DNA from 2 places in the Dyella caseinilytica genome. Region 1 is predicted to be linked to the other one. Evidence: riboswitches for the same ligand, from Rfam matches in the RefSeq annotation. Region 1 holds a riboswitch; the other holds the start of a gene.
What was found. A riboswitch is a leader RNA that binds a small molecule or an ion and turns the genes downstream of it on or off. The one in region 1 is predicted to bind thiamine pyrophosphate.
Positions count from the first base shown of each region.

Region 2: another riboswitch for thiamine pyrophosphate. It lies ahead of thiM (hydroxyethylthiazole kinase); the one in region 1 lies ahead of thiC (phosphomethylpyrimidine synthase ThiC).

Region 1 is NZ_CP064030.1:465,261-472,215, reverse strand. It holds gene thiC (phosphomethylpyrimidine synthase ThiC) at 267-2,144, opposite strand; TPP riboswitch at 2,236-2,330, opposite strand; gene ISN74_RS02000 (TetR/AcrR family transcriptional regulator) at 2,384-3,034, opposite strand; gene ISN74_RS01995 (hypothetical protein) at 3,119-3,448, shown strand; gene ISN74_RS01990 (protein-L-isoaspartate O-methyltransferase family protein) at 3,612-4,271, shown strand; gene ISN74_RS01985 (TolC family outer membrane protein) at 4,307-5,653, shown strand; gene waaA (lipid IV(A) 3-deoxy-D-manno-octulosonic acid transferase) at 5,698-6,955, opposite strand, start outside.
Region 2 is NZ_CP064030.1:2,110,175-2,117,129, reverse strand. It holds gene ISN74_RS09350 (ABC transporter ATP-binding protein) at 1-560, shown strand, start outside; gene ISN74_RS09345 (ABC transporter ATP-binding protein) at 557-1,264, shown strand; gene ISN74_RS09340 (AI-2E family transporter) at 1,320-3,239, opposite strand; TPP riboswitch at 3,404-3,525, shown strand; gene thiM (hydroxyethylthiazole kinase) at 3,604-4,434, shown strand; gene thiE (thiamine phosphate synthase) at 4,431-5,063, shown strand; gene ISN74_RS09325 (hypothetical protein) at 5,089-5,637, opposite strand; gene ISN74_RS09320 (Crp/Fnr family transcriptional regulator) at 6,157-6,774, shown strand; gene ISN74_RS09315 (RebB family R body protein) at 6,902-6,955, opposite strand, start outside.

The DNA of each region.
Region 1 (6,955 bases):
AGCTGTTCGTGGTTGATAGCGCCCAAGACATTTCGCATTCATCAAGCCATCGTCAAATCATCGTTCACTCGCTTGAATTGCGAAGCAACGCACACTTAAGTTCATCGCATAACGCAACCAGGTCCCGTTATTTCAAACGAAAAAGAGGGACACGCTCACTCATACGACCGCACTTCGATGCAACATCTACCGCAAGCATAAAAAACGGCGACAGGCTCGCACCTGTCGCCGCTTGTGTGCACCAGAATCTGGCGCGATGAAAATCATCAAGCCTTGTGATAAACCTCGGCACCCTGCGCACGGAATTCAGCTGACTTCTCGGCCATCCCCTCTTCCAGCGCGGCCGTTTCATCCACGCCGTGCTCGGCGGCGTAATCACGCACGTCCTGTGTGATCTTCATCGAACAGAACTTCGGTCCGCACATCGAACAGAAGTGTGCGGACTTGTGTGCGTCCTTGGGTAGCGTTTCGTCGTGAAACTCCTTGGCCTTTTCCGGATCAAGACCCAGGTTGAACTGATCGTCCCACCGGAATTCGAAACGCGCCTTGCTGAGCGCGTTGTCACGCACCTGTGCACCTGGATGGCCCTTGGCCAGATCGGCGGCATGTGCGGCGATCTTGTAGGCGATGATGCCGTCGCGTACGTCCTGTTTGTTAGGCAGCCCGAGGTGTTCCTTCGGCGTGACGTAGCAAAGCATGGCGGTGCCGAACCAGCCGATCATCGCCGCGCCGATCGCGCTGGTGATGTGGTCGTAGCCCGGTGCGATATCGGTGGTCAGCGGCCCCAAGGTGTAGAACGGCGCTTCGTGGCATTTCTCCAGCTGGCGCTCCATGTTCTCCTTGATCAACTGCATCGGCACGTGGCCAGGGCCTTCGATCATCACCTGCACGTCGTGCTTCCACGCGATCTGGGTGAGTTCGCCCAACGTATCCAGTTCGCCGAACTGGGCGGCATCGTTCGCGTCGGCAATGCTGCCCGGACGCAGGCCGTCGCCGAGACTGAAGGATACGTCGTAGGCCTTCATGATCTCGCAGATGTCCTCAAAGTGCGTATAGAGGAAATTCTCTTTGTGATGCGCCAGACACCACTTGGCCATGATCGAACCGCCGCGTGACACGATGCCCGTGACGCGCTTTGCAGTCAGCGGCACGAAACGCAACAGCACGCCGGCGTGGATGGTGAAGTAGTCCACGCCCTGCTCGGCCTGTTCGATTAGCGTATCGCGGAACAGCTCCCAGGTGAGCTCTTCGGCGACGCCACCGACTTTTTCCAGCGCCTGATAGATCGGCACGGTGCCAATCGGCACTGGCGAGTTGCGGATGATCCATTCGCGTGTTTCGTGGATGTTCTTGCCGGTGGAAAGATCCATCACGGTGTCACCACCCCAGCGGATCGACCACACCAGCTTCTCCACCTCTTCCGCGATACCGGACGACACAGCGCTGTTGCCGATGTTCGCGTTGATCTTGGTGAGGAAGTTGCGACCGATGATCATCGGCTCGCTTTCCGGGTGGTTGATATTGGCAGGAATGATGGCGCGGCCGCGCGCCACTTCGTCGCGTACGAACTCTGGCGTAATCAATTTGGGCAACGACGCACCAAACGATTCGCCCGGATGCTGATTGCGCAACGCGCTTTCGCGCAACGCTTCGATGCGCTGGTTTTCGCGGATGGCGATGTATTCCATCTCCGGCGTGACGATGCCACGGCGCGCGTAATGCATCTGCGTGACATTGGCACCCGCCTTGGCGCGCAGCGGTGTGCGCGTGTGGCCGAAGCGGACGGTATCGAGATTGGCATCAGCAGCGCGCTCACGGCCGAATGCAGAGGTAAGGCCCGGCAACTGCTCCACGTCGCCGCGCTCCATGATCCATGGCGCGCGCAGCGCCGGGAGGCCAGCGGCGAGATCGACGGCGTAGTTCGGATCGGTATACGGGCCGGACGTGTCGTAAAGCGTGACCGGTGGGTTGCTTTCGCCACCGAACAGGGTCGGCGTCTTCGCTTGCTCAACTTCGCGCATCGGCACGTTCAGGTCAGGACGGCTGCCCTGTGCGTAGATCTTGCGCGATCCGGGAATCGGGCGCGTAACGGCTTCGGAAAGTTCTTGCGCGGCGCGCGCGAGATCGGAGGGCAAGGCATTCATCGGCGTTCGTCCTTCTAGTGTCCGCAGGCATTGCGCGGAAAGCGTGCGGAACATCCGCACTGGGATCGAAGCGATGGCGCCAACGCACGGTGCTCTGTGCGGCGAAGCTCCCTACACCGGTGCTAACCGGATCAGGTTCGAAGGGACTCTCTCAGCCGACTGCCGCCGGCACCCCCGCTTCCAAGAGGCTATTTGACCACGAAGCGGGGAGAGAAACGAGTGCGGAAACGTGACAGCCCTTAGTGCGGCGCGTAGGCGCGCAGGAACATCACCACACCGGCACGGGCGTTTTCCTCGATTTCCCGGGCATAGGTCTGCACGCATTCGGCGCAACCGAACATGCGGCGCATCATCATGTCGCCCTTGATCAGGGAGATGAACTGGATGGCGGCGCGGGAAACATCTTCAACATCGAGCTTATGGGCGTCAACGGCCTGCTGCAGCAGGCGTTCCAACAAGGCGCGGCTGCGCATCGGGCCTTCTTCCCACATCAGCTTGCCGTAGCGGGGATTACCCTGGCGGCAGTCGCTGAGGATGGCGCGGAAGGTGCCCACGGTTTCCGGGTCGCAATCAAGCCGGGCATGGACCTGGGCGATGCGATGAAGCGTGTCGCCAATGTCGGCGGCCGGATCGTAGCTGTAGATATCTTCAGGGAGCAGGTCCTGGACTCGCGCACGAATGACCTCGCGGAACAGGTTGTCCTTATCACCAAAATGACTATAGACGGTCAGCTTGGATACGCCCGCTTCGGCGGCAATCGCGTCCATGCTGGTGCCGGCGAAGGCGTTGCGGATGAACAGAGCCTTGGCCGCGTCGAGAATGGCCGCTCGCTTTTCCATGTCCTTCGGGCGGCCAGGCCCGTGCGGTTTGGTCAGCGGGATCGAGTTCATGGATGCACCTTCACAAATCAAAAAACCCAATTTATTATACGGGGCGGTTTAATTATTTCCTGAATGATACCGAATATTCATCCGATGTGCGTAACTATCCCTGAAATGGCGCTCAGCGCAGGCTATCGCAAGGCCCAGCGCCTGCTTTCCGGGTGGCTGGAGCACGATCGGACAGCCCGCAGACAGGTATTCATGATGCGTGCCACCATTGCAGCGCTTTCCGCGCCCGACCGGCACAGCCTGTCGCGCTGGCTGGCATGGCTGCACGTGGCGGCCATCAGCCGGGGCGAGTCGATCCTGGCCCGCATCCAGCGACTGGATCCTGCGCTGGGGGCGAGCACCGAATTGGCGCTGGCGCGCCTGCCTGTCAACATCGTTGGGGAGATGCTGAGCAAACATCGAAAAAGCGCGTAAGTGTCCGCGGACACTGGCTCTTTGCATGACTTACGTCAGGTCATCGCGATGACTTCCGGCACTTCGTACCACAGGGCGCCACCCGCACCCTAACCATTGTCGAAACAGGGTCTAAACGCTTATCCTTTTTGACCTTTTTTCGATCCACATAGGCTTGTTTTCCATGGCGATGAACTTCGATCAGGCGCGTCAAAACATGGTTGAGAACCAGGTGCGCCCCTGGGAGGTGCTGGATGGTCGCGTGCTCGAAGTGCTGAGCCGCGTGCGCCGCGAGGACTTCGTCGCACCCGAACATCGTCAGCTGGCTTTTGCCGATCTGTGTCTGCCGATCGGCCACGGCGAAGTGATGATGAAGCCGGTCATGGAAGGCCGCGTGCTCCAGGCGCTGGCGTTGAAGCCCGAAGATCATGTGCTGGAAATCGGCACAGGCTCCGGCTTCCTCACGGCCTGCCTGGCCAGCCTCGCCGCCCGCGTCACCAGTGTGGACATCCATGCCGATTTCACCGCCACGGCCGGCCAGCGCCTGCAGGCGGCGAGCATCGGCAACGTGCAGCTTGCCACCGGCGAAGCCATCAACGCATGGCAGCCGCAAGGCACGTTCGATGTCGTGGTGGTGACTGGCGCCGTTTACCGCATTCCCGATCGTTTCCTCGGCTGGCTCAAGCCAGCGGGCCGCCTGCTCGCCATCCGTGGCGAGTCGCCGGTGCAGCAGGTTGTGCTGCTGACCAGCGAAGGCAGTGCCCGTTACCAAGAAGAAAGCTTGCTTGAGACGGATCTTCCGTACCTCTCGCACGCTGAGCCACCCCGTCGTTTCGTTTTTTGATCCTGCAACCGACCCCGATACCTACGAGGCGAACCATGCGCTTGAAGCTTCTGACCCTTGCCCTGACCCTGGCGGCAGTATCCCTGCCCAGCCACGGCGAGGACTTGCTGGATGCATACCGTCAGGCGCGTGCAAACGACCCTGTACTGGCCCAGTCCGACGCGACCACCCGTGCCGTGTACGAAAACGTTCCGCAGGCGCGTGCACTGTTGTTGCCACAGCTCAACGGCACCGCGAGCCTGCAGCAGCAGAGCATCAACGGCTCGTCCGCGTCCGAATTCAGCAGCGGCAACGGCAACAACCTGAATCCGGGTCACGAGCGCACCCGCTCGTTCGGCGTCGAACTGGATCAGACCATTCTCAACCTGGCGGACATCGCGAACCTGCAGGCTGCGCATTCGACTTACAGCGCGCAGCAGCAGACGTATGAAGCGGCTGCCCAGGATCTTTTCGTTCGCGTGGCGACTGCCTACTTCACCATCCTCAACGATGAAGAGCAGCTCACCTTCGCCAAGGCCAACGAAGAAGCCTATCGCATCACCTACGATCAGGCAGAGCAGCAATACAAGGTAGGTATCGCCGCTGTCACCAACGTCTACCAGGCCAAGTCGTACTACGAAGCGGCCAAGGCCCAGACGGTCAGCACGGAAAATACGCTGGAAAACGATCGCCAGGCGCTTACGGTGATTACTGGCCAGCCGGTCGGCGAATTGAAGAAGCTGCGCCCCGACCTTCCGATGGATACCCCGGTCCCTGCCGACTCGCAGGCCTGGGTGGACAGCGCCCTGAAGAACAATCCCACGCTGCTTTCGGCACAGTTTTCGGAGACTGCCGCCGAACATGATGTCAACGCAGCTCGCGCCGGCCACCTGCCCACCATTACTGCCAGCCTGAGTCACGCCAAGAGCAGCTCATGGCTGGAAAATGGCAGCTATAACGTTGCCGGCAACGGCCGCTGGGGCAACACCATCGGTGTGACGTTGACCGTGCCGCTGTTCCAGGGTGGCGCCATCCAGTCGAAAGTCCGTCAATCGATTGCTCAGCGCGACGAAGCACAAGATTCGTTGGAGCTGACCCGCCGCCAGACCGTGCAGAACACCATCAACTACTACAACTCGGTGATCGCTGGCATCAGCGAAGTGAAATCGGGCAAAGCTGCGGTCGATTCGGCACAAGAGGCGCTGGATGCCACCAAGGCTGGCTTCCAGGTCGGCACACAGATCATGCTGGACGTGCTGAATGCGATTCAGACCCTGACCCAGAACCAGAGCACCTACGCCACGGACCGTCATCAGCTGGTGTTGAACCGCTTGTTGCTGCGCCAGTCGGCCGGCACGATCGATTACAAGGACATGGAATACGTCAACTCGCTGCTGCAGTAAGCCAGTACGAGAGACAGAAAAAAGCCGGGGTAACCCGGCTTTTTTTATTCCTGCAACATGCGGTCAATCAACTTCATCACCCTGCCCACTGCACCGCGCTCACTGTCGAATACCACACGCGCCTGCCGTCCCATTTGCTTGCACTGCGCTTCGTCTTGCAACAGCTCCAGTACCTGCGCACCCAATGTCTCGCTTTGCAGTACGCGCTTGGCGCCGCCGCCGCGAATCAAGGTCAGCGTGATTTCCTCGAAATTGAACGTATGCGGCCCGACCAGCACCGGCCGTGCCAGCGCCGCCGGCTCAAGCACATTGTGGCCGCCGATTGGCACCAGGCTACCGCCGACGAATGCGAGATCGGAGGCGGCAAAGAACGGCATCAGCTCACCCATGGTGTCGATCAGGAAAACCTGGTGCGAAGCACCGGGCACGCGATCACTACTGCGCGTCGCCGTAACAAAGCCAAGACTGCGCACTGAGTGCTCGACGGCACGGAAGCGTTCCGGATGACGCGGCGCGATCAGCAACAAGGCATCCGGCAAACGCTTGAGCACTTCCAGATGAGCTTCAAGCACCGCCAGCTCTTCACCTTCGTGCGTGCTGGCCGCAATCCATACTGGACGCAGATGGCCCCATTGCTTGCGAAAAATTTCTCCGCCCTCCAGCGCACCGTCTGGCACCGGCATATCGAACTTGAGATTGCCACTAACGGTCACCAGCGCAGGATCCGCACCCAGCAGGCGATAACGCGCCGCATCGGTGCGTGATTGCGCCGAGATCTGCCGCACACAGCGCAGCGCCGAACGCAGCAAGGCACGCATGGGCGCGTAGCCGCGCAACGAACGACCCGATAAGCGCGCGTTGACGATCATCAGCGGAATGCCGCGCCGATAGCAGCCGAAATAAAGGTTCGGCCAGATCTCGGTTTCCACGATCAAGGCCAGACGCGGCCGGATCTGCGTGAGAAAACGATGCACAGAGAACGGAAGGTCGTAAGGCAGGTACACGTGAAAGACGCTATCGCCAAACAACTGTTGCACGCGCGCCGAACCGGTAGGCGTAACCGTGGTGACTACCAGTGGCGCATTCGGATAATCCACCCGTAACGACTTGATCAGCGGCTCGGCCGCATTCACCTCACCCACCGATACGGCATGCACCCAGATGCTGCCACGCAGGTTGGGCGACTTGAAGATGCCGAAACGCTCTGGCCAACGCTGGTGGTAATTGCCGTAGCGCATGCCACGCGTCAACAGCCGTATCACGATGATCGGCGTCGCGAGGTACATCAGGATCGTATAGAGA
Region 2 (6,955 bases), 1.6 Mb from region 1:
TCATGCAGGATCCACGGCACGCGCTCAATCCACGACTGACCATCGGCGAGCAGATTGGCGAAGCGTTGCGCCTGCATACCCGACTGAACCGTAGTGAGCGCCTTGAGCGTGTGCTGGACAGCATGAACGAAGTCGGCTTGCCGCAGCCAAGCCAACTGATCAAACACTATCCGCATCAATTGTCCGGCGGCATGGGGCAGCGCGTGATGCTGGCGATCGCCTTGGTCAATCGCCCGCGATTGCTGATTGCCGATGAACCCACTTCTGCGTTGGACGCCAGCCTGCGCGATCAGGTGCTCGACTTGATGATGGCGCTGGCTGATGTGCACAAGATGAGTCTGCTGTTGATCAGCCACGACCTTCCACTGGTAGCGCGCCATTGCCGGCAGGTGCTGGTGATGTATCGCGGTCAACTGGTGGACCGATGCTCCACTGGCGCACTGCATGAATCCGCCTCGCCGTATACGCGCGCGCTGTGGAATTGCCGTCCCGATGGACATACCTACGGACAAATGCTGCCAGTGTTCCGTCCCGAATCGTTGGAGACAAACCCGTCATGAGCGCCATCGTGTGCGAAGCGCTCAGCGCCGGTTTCGATACGCGCAGAAGGGGCGCCACGCAAGTGCTTGCGTCCGTGCATCTGCAGGTGACACCCGGCGAAACCTTTGGCCTGATCGGTCCGTCCGGCTGCGGCAAATCCACCCTGCTGCGTATTCTGGCTGGACTGCACTCGCAGTGGAACGGCAAGGTTTCGGTGTTCGGCCATGCGCTGCAACCCGAGCGCTATCCACACGACACGATGCGCAGTCTGGTACAGATGGTGTTTCAGGATCCCTACGCGTCTCTGCATCCACGTCATACCGTCGGCCGCGCTTTGCTCGAACCACTGAAGATCAATCGCGTCCCCGAACCTTTAAAGCGGATGCGCCAGGCGCTGGATGATGTCGGCTTACCGCCGGGTATCGAGCAGCGTTATCCCAACCAGATGTCAGGCGGGCAACGGCAGCGTGTCGCCATTGCGCGCGCCTTGCTATTGCAACCGACATTGCTGCTGTTGGATGAGCCAACCTCGGCACTGGATGTCTCGGTGCAGGCCGAAATTCTGAATCTGCTCAACCAGCTCAAGGCGCGTTACGGCATGACCATGCTGCTGGTCAGTCACGATGCCGGCGTCGTGGCGCATATGTGCGACCGCGCTGCCGTGATGCGGGCTGGCTCGATCCAACGGATACTGACGCGCACCGAGCTGACTGATTTGCAATGAGGCAAAACCGTGTCACCCGCATTGAATAAATGCGAGTAAGCGTGGATAGGACGAACTAAGCGGCAGATTTGTCGCCCTTCGTCTCCACCTTCGTCGACGAAAGCACGGGCACGGTAGCAATGGCAAACTGCGCCGCTTCTTCGAACGAATTGGCCACGCGGTCTATGGAGCCGCCAACGGTTATCTGTTCAGGCGCTTCCAGCAATTGGGGCAGCATCACAGCCACAATGGTCGCTTCGGGCAAGCGGTGACGCATATCGTTGGCAGTGGCATTGATCTGTTCCTCTTCCTTGCCGGCCGCACTGCTGACGACATAAACCATGGACACCGCGTCGGGTGTGGCCTCGGGATGCGCCTCGGATTCGAAAGCCTTGATGTCGTCCATCGAAAAATGGCGTCCGTCGATATTGAGGTCACGCAGGACGCGCACGAGTATTTCAGTCACCATGTCGTCGTCCTGCGTGCAGGCTTCCACGCAGAGCACGATCGACTTTGGCGCCACCGCCAATGGGCCTTGCCAGCGTCCGCTGACATTTTCACGTTGCTGGCGAAGACTCATCGCCAGACTACCGTCACCCAGTACGGAGTGACTTCGCCACCAGCTGAAGCGCCCGTGCGGCTCACCGCCCAGCGTTTCGATCACCCTCACGATCGAGCGCCGCGCCTTGAGCCGCTGTTCGGGGCCGATCGCGCCTCGCACGACATCGATATACGCCAGCTGCAAGGCCGGCAAAAGCACCACATCGCAATATTTGGCGAACGATTTGCGTTTTAGAAATTCGCGCGCTGCTGCGATCACTTCTTGTGAATCACCCGAAAGCATGCGTTGGTAGAACCGCTCAGGCAGCGACAGCGCCGGCCGGTCACCAAGCAGGATTTCCAGCAGCGACAACGCCTTCACATGCCGCCCTGCGACCACCAGGCACAGTGTGAGTGGCGTGGAAAGAATCAACCCGGCTGCGCCCCACAGCCAGCTCCAGAAAATGGCGGCAACGACCACCGCCAGCGGCGACAGTCCAGTGGTATGTCCATATAGATGCGGCTCAACCATCTGACTGACGATGATCTCTACCGCTGCAAACAAGCCCACCGTCATCAGCAACAACGACCAACCAGGATCCACCGCCGCCGCCAGCAGACTGGCAAGAATCGCCGCCAGCCATACACCGACATATGGCACGAAGCGCAACACCGCCGTGCAGGCACCCCACAGCAGCGCATTGGGCAGACCCATGATCATCAGGCCCAGCCAGATCACCACACCCACGCCAAAGTTGACCGAGAATTGCGATACGAAAAAGCGCGACAGGCGCTCACCTGCGTCGTTGATGGCCGCGGTGGTAGCACGCAGATCCTTGCCGCCGATCAGGCGGATAAAGCGGTCGCGCAATGATTCGTATTCCAGCAGCACGAAAATCAACACCACCAGCACGATGCCGCCGGTTTCCAGCGGCGTCCAGATGGAGGACAGCACCTTGGTCACCGCTTTGAGTGAGTTGCTGGTTGCCGTGGCCGCAGGTACGGCTGCCGTGGAAACCGTCATCACACCCTGGGCATTCGGCAACGTGGCGTAGTTGTCGTCCAGGCCGATGACCTTGCCTGCCTCGCCAGAAACGGCCTCCATCCGTCCGAGCGTATCGTCGTGCAGCACCTGCAGTTTGGCGTGAATTGTCGCCTCGTATTGCGGCAAGCTTCGGGCTAGATGGACCACCTGCGAGCCGATGATCGTCAGCAACCCGCCTAGCAGAAAGGTCAGCAGCAGTACGGCAATCAACACCGAGGGCGTGTGGCCAAACCCGATTCGCCGCAATCCACGCATCACCGGCGCCATCAGCAGGCCGAGTATCAACGCGAGCGTGACCGGAACCAGCACTTCCCTGCCGAAGTACAACAGCGCCAGGATCGCCGCCGTCGCGATGATGGTCATCGCGCGTTGATTGGCGACAGTTTGCGGCGGCGCGGGGTCGATGGGCATGGGTGCATCCTGATCAGTGATTCGGCGGCATCCACGTGTGCCGATGCTTCTAAATTACGCTTTCCGTTGCCCGAAAGACATGCACCGGCGCACTGCGACGGCATCCGATGACGACACAGTGGGGACATTCGGCTTGACAACCCGCCTCCCTGGCGGCACCTTGCGCCCTTCACCCGGGGTGTCCCGACGAGGGACTGAGATGCTGCTGGTGCGGTCTGCACGGTGCAGCAACCCGTTGAACCTGATCCAGTTCATGCTGGCGTAGGGATGGTGCGGATACCGGTGGCGGCTATTGCCCGCCCTGACGCTCGCCTCACGCCTGCCTGTTCCGGGTCATCCCTGCAGCAAGACCAGGACCGTGTTCATGGCCATCGATACATCCACCTCTGCCTCAGCCGCGCCGGTCGCGTACGGAGATCTGCTTGAGCGCATGCGCCACGCCTCGCCGCTCGTTCAGTGCATCACCAACTACGTCGCCATGAACTATGCCGCCAACATTCTGCTCGCCGCCGGTGCATCGCCGGCGATGGTGCATGCGCCGGAAGAAGCCGGCGAATTCGCCCGGCTCGCCGATGCCGTCACCATCAATATCGGTACGCTGTCCACACACTGGCTCGAAGGCATGCGCGCTGCGGCAAGAACCGCCAATGAAACGCGCAAGCCGTGGGTGCTCGATCCGGTCGCACATTTTGCGACCGGCTTCCGCCGCAAGGCTGTGGAGGATCTGCTTGGGCTTCGTCCCACCATCATCCGCGGCAATGCTTCAGAAATCATGGCGCTCGCCGGCCTTGTCAGTGCAGGCCGGGGCGTCGATGCAGGCGACAGTGTCGAAGAGGCCGAAACAGCAGCGCTCGCACTGTCACGCAGCACGCATGCGGTGGTGGCCGTCACCGGCGCGTCCGACTTTGTGACCGATGGCAGCCAGGCTGTGCGAATCGGCGGCGGCTCCGCACTCATGCCGCGCGTGACCGCGATGGGTTGTGCACTCACCTGCCTGGTTGGCGCATTTGCCGCTGCGGTACCCGAAACCCCGTTTCTTGCCACCGTCACCGCGCTTGCCTGCTTCAGTGCCGCCGGATCGCGCGCCGAGCAGGAATCATCCGGTCCGGGTTCTTTCGCCTGGCGCTTTACCGACGCGCTTGCCGCGCTCGATGCACGTGCGCTTCAGGCGCAAACGGATAAAGTGATCGCATGAAGCCGTTCGACCTGTCGCTCTACCTGGTACTGGATCCCGATCTCTGCCAGCGTCACTCGATGATAGAAACCGCCCGCGAAGCCGTTGCAGGCGGTGCGACCATGGTGCAGGTGCGACACAAGCAAGCTTCGACCGATGAGCGCATTGCGCTGGGTCGAAGCCTGATGGAAGCCCTGCGCGGCAGCAACGCCACTGTGATCATGAACGACGATGTGACCGCCGCCATCGAGTCGGGGGTCGATGGCCTGCATATCGGTCAGGGCGACATGACGCCCTCCCTGGCGCGCGCGCGCATTGGATCAGAGCTGATACTTGGCCTTTCGGTGAATACCGAAGGCGCAGCGCGGTTGATCGATCCGGCCATCATCGACTATGTCGGCGTCGGCCCAGTGTTTGCGACACCCACCAAGCCGGACCACGAAAAACCGCTCGGTTTTGATGGACTTGCCAAGGTCGTCGCCGCAAGTCCTGTTCCCACCGTGGCCATCGGCGGGCTGAAACAGGAGCACGTACAACGCGTATTGGCCGCGGGTGCGGATGGCGTAGCCGTGGTTTCCGCGATATGCGGAACCGCAGATCCGCGGCAGGCGGCACGGGCGTTGTGCGAGCGCCTCCGCGCCGCCCGATAGACGCTTTACGCGCCCCTAAAGTGACTTACCTGGGCGCCGGATCGTAGGGATCCACGTATGACGTACTCTGCCAATACACGTCCGTCTGATACTCGGCCGCGTCATAGAGCACTTCATGGATCTGGCCATCCTGCGGATCGAACACCTGAAGGACAAATTCTCCGGCGCCCTCACCTTCTTCGATGCCGACAATCACCACCCAGCGGCAATCTTGAAAATCGCAATTGGGAGCGCCGCCAGGATCGGCATCGCCAACGGTTGCCAGCAAAGGCTCGTTGCTGTCGATGGCAATGATGATTTCGTTGGGCGTCGGCAGCGGATGATCATCAACCATGCTCGGAAAACCCAGTTCGCTTAGCGCAGCGGCGGCAGATTGCTGCTGGTAAATGCTTCCATTGCAGAGATTCCAGGTCAGGGTCATCCAGGCCTGTGCCAACGCCTCGTCGCTGGCATAAGACTGGCCATTGGACTGGGCAAGCGTGTCGTACCAATTGATGATTTCTCTCGCCGCACACGCCCAGGATGAAAACAAAGACTCCTGTTTTTCACAAGGAAAGTTACGCAGTCTCGGCATGACGAAAAGTCCCTGGTTGATAATGATAAACGGCAAAACATCACCATGGCGGCGTACGAACACATAGCTACGTGACGCGCCATTTTTCTGCAGCGCTTGCATGCAAACAGGCTCATGCATGGACGACCCTGGATATTGCGCGTGAATAGGCACCATCCATGAAGCCACATCGAGCAGATGGCTGGAAACTCGTCACGTCGACAAACCGTGAATTTTTTGTCGACAAGTTTCCTCAATGACTTAATCAATGCGTTTTTCAGCCGTGGTTATCTGTTCACGGCGCCACTTCGCCACGATGATTTCCCGCTTAGTCAATACCAGTGCCGCCATCACCGTTCACGGGATGACCGCGAAAACGTTCAAGGATATTTCGCGCAAGCGCTGATCAGGGGGATCACAGTGGAAACGAAGGAATGTTCCGTCGGGTGCGATTGCGCGCCCGTGCTATGGGAGCGTCGTGCCGCCGTCGCCAGGCGATCGCGTCTGTTCCGGGATATGCCCGATGCATTGATTCACCATGTGGCAACGCATGCCACTGAACGCCGCCTGCGAAGCGGCGAAGTGCTTTTCCTGAAAAATGACCCGCAAGATTTCCTCGCGCTGGTCGTCTCCGGTTGTGTCTACGCCATGGTCTACGGACCCGATGGGCGAGAATTGATCGTCAACAACTTTCAATCCGGCGATGTCGTTGGCGAAACTGCACTGATCGATGGCCGAAGACGCGATACAACCGCTTTCGTCTGCGGCCCTACGCACATCCTGATTCTCCGCCGCCATCACTTCGAACCGCTGACCGCGGAACCGCTATTCCTCAATCGTCTGCTGGCGCTGCTCTGCTCACGCTTGCGTGATGTTGCCGCGCTGATCGAGTCGGTATGCCTGTATCGGCTTGAATCCCGCCTGGCCCGCTACTTTGTCACTGCGGTGGACGAATGCGGACTCGAAGCACCCGATGGCGTGCTCGTGCCCTTGCCACCCAGCCAGAGCGTGCTTGCTGCGATGGTGAATGCAAGCCGCCCCAAGCTCAACGCCCAGCTGCAAGCGTGGCGCCGCAGCGGCCTGGTGAGCTGGACCCAGGGCTCCCTGCTGATCACGGATGTCGATCAACTGCGGACCATGGCGCTCGATATTGCATAGCTTGAGTTACCCCGTGGCTTGATCCGGAATAAGTAACCCTACTTACTTGAACACCCAGCAGTTCGGGTCAAAAAAATTGCGCCGGAGATGCAATATCTCCGGCGCATGATCACCACGACAGCACGGATCAACCCTGAGCCGGACGGAAAGCGTTGAGCACTGTCAGCAGGCTGGTCAGGTT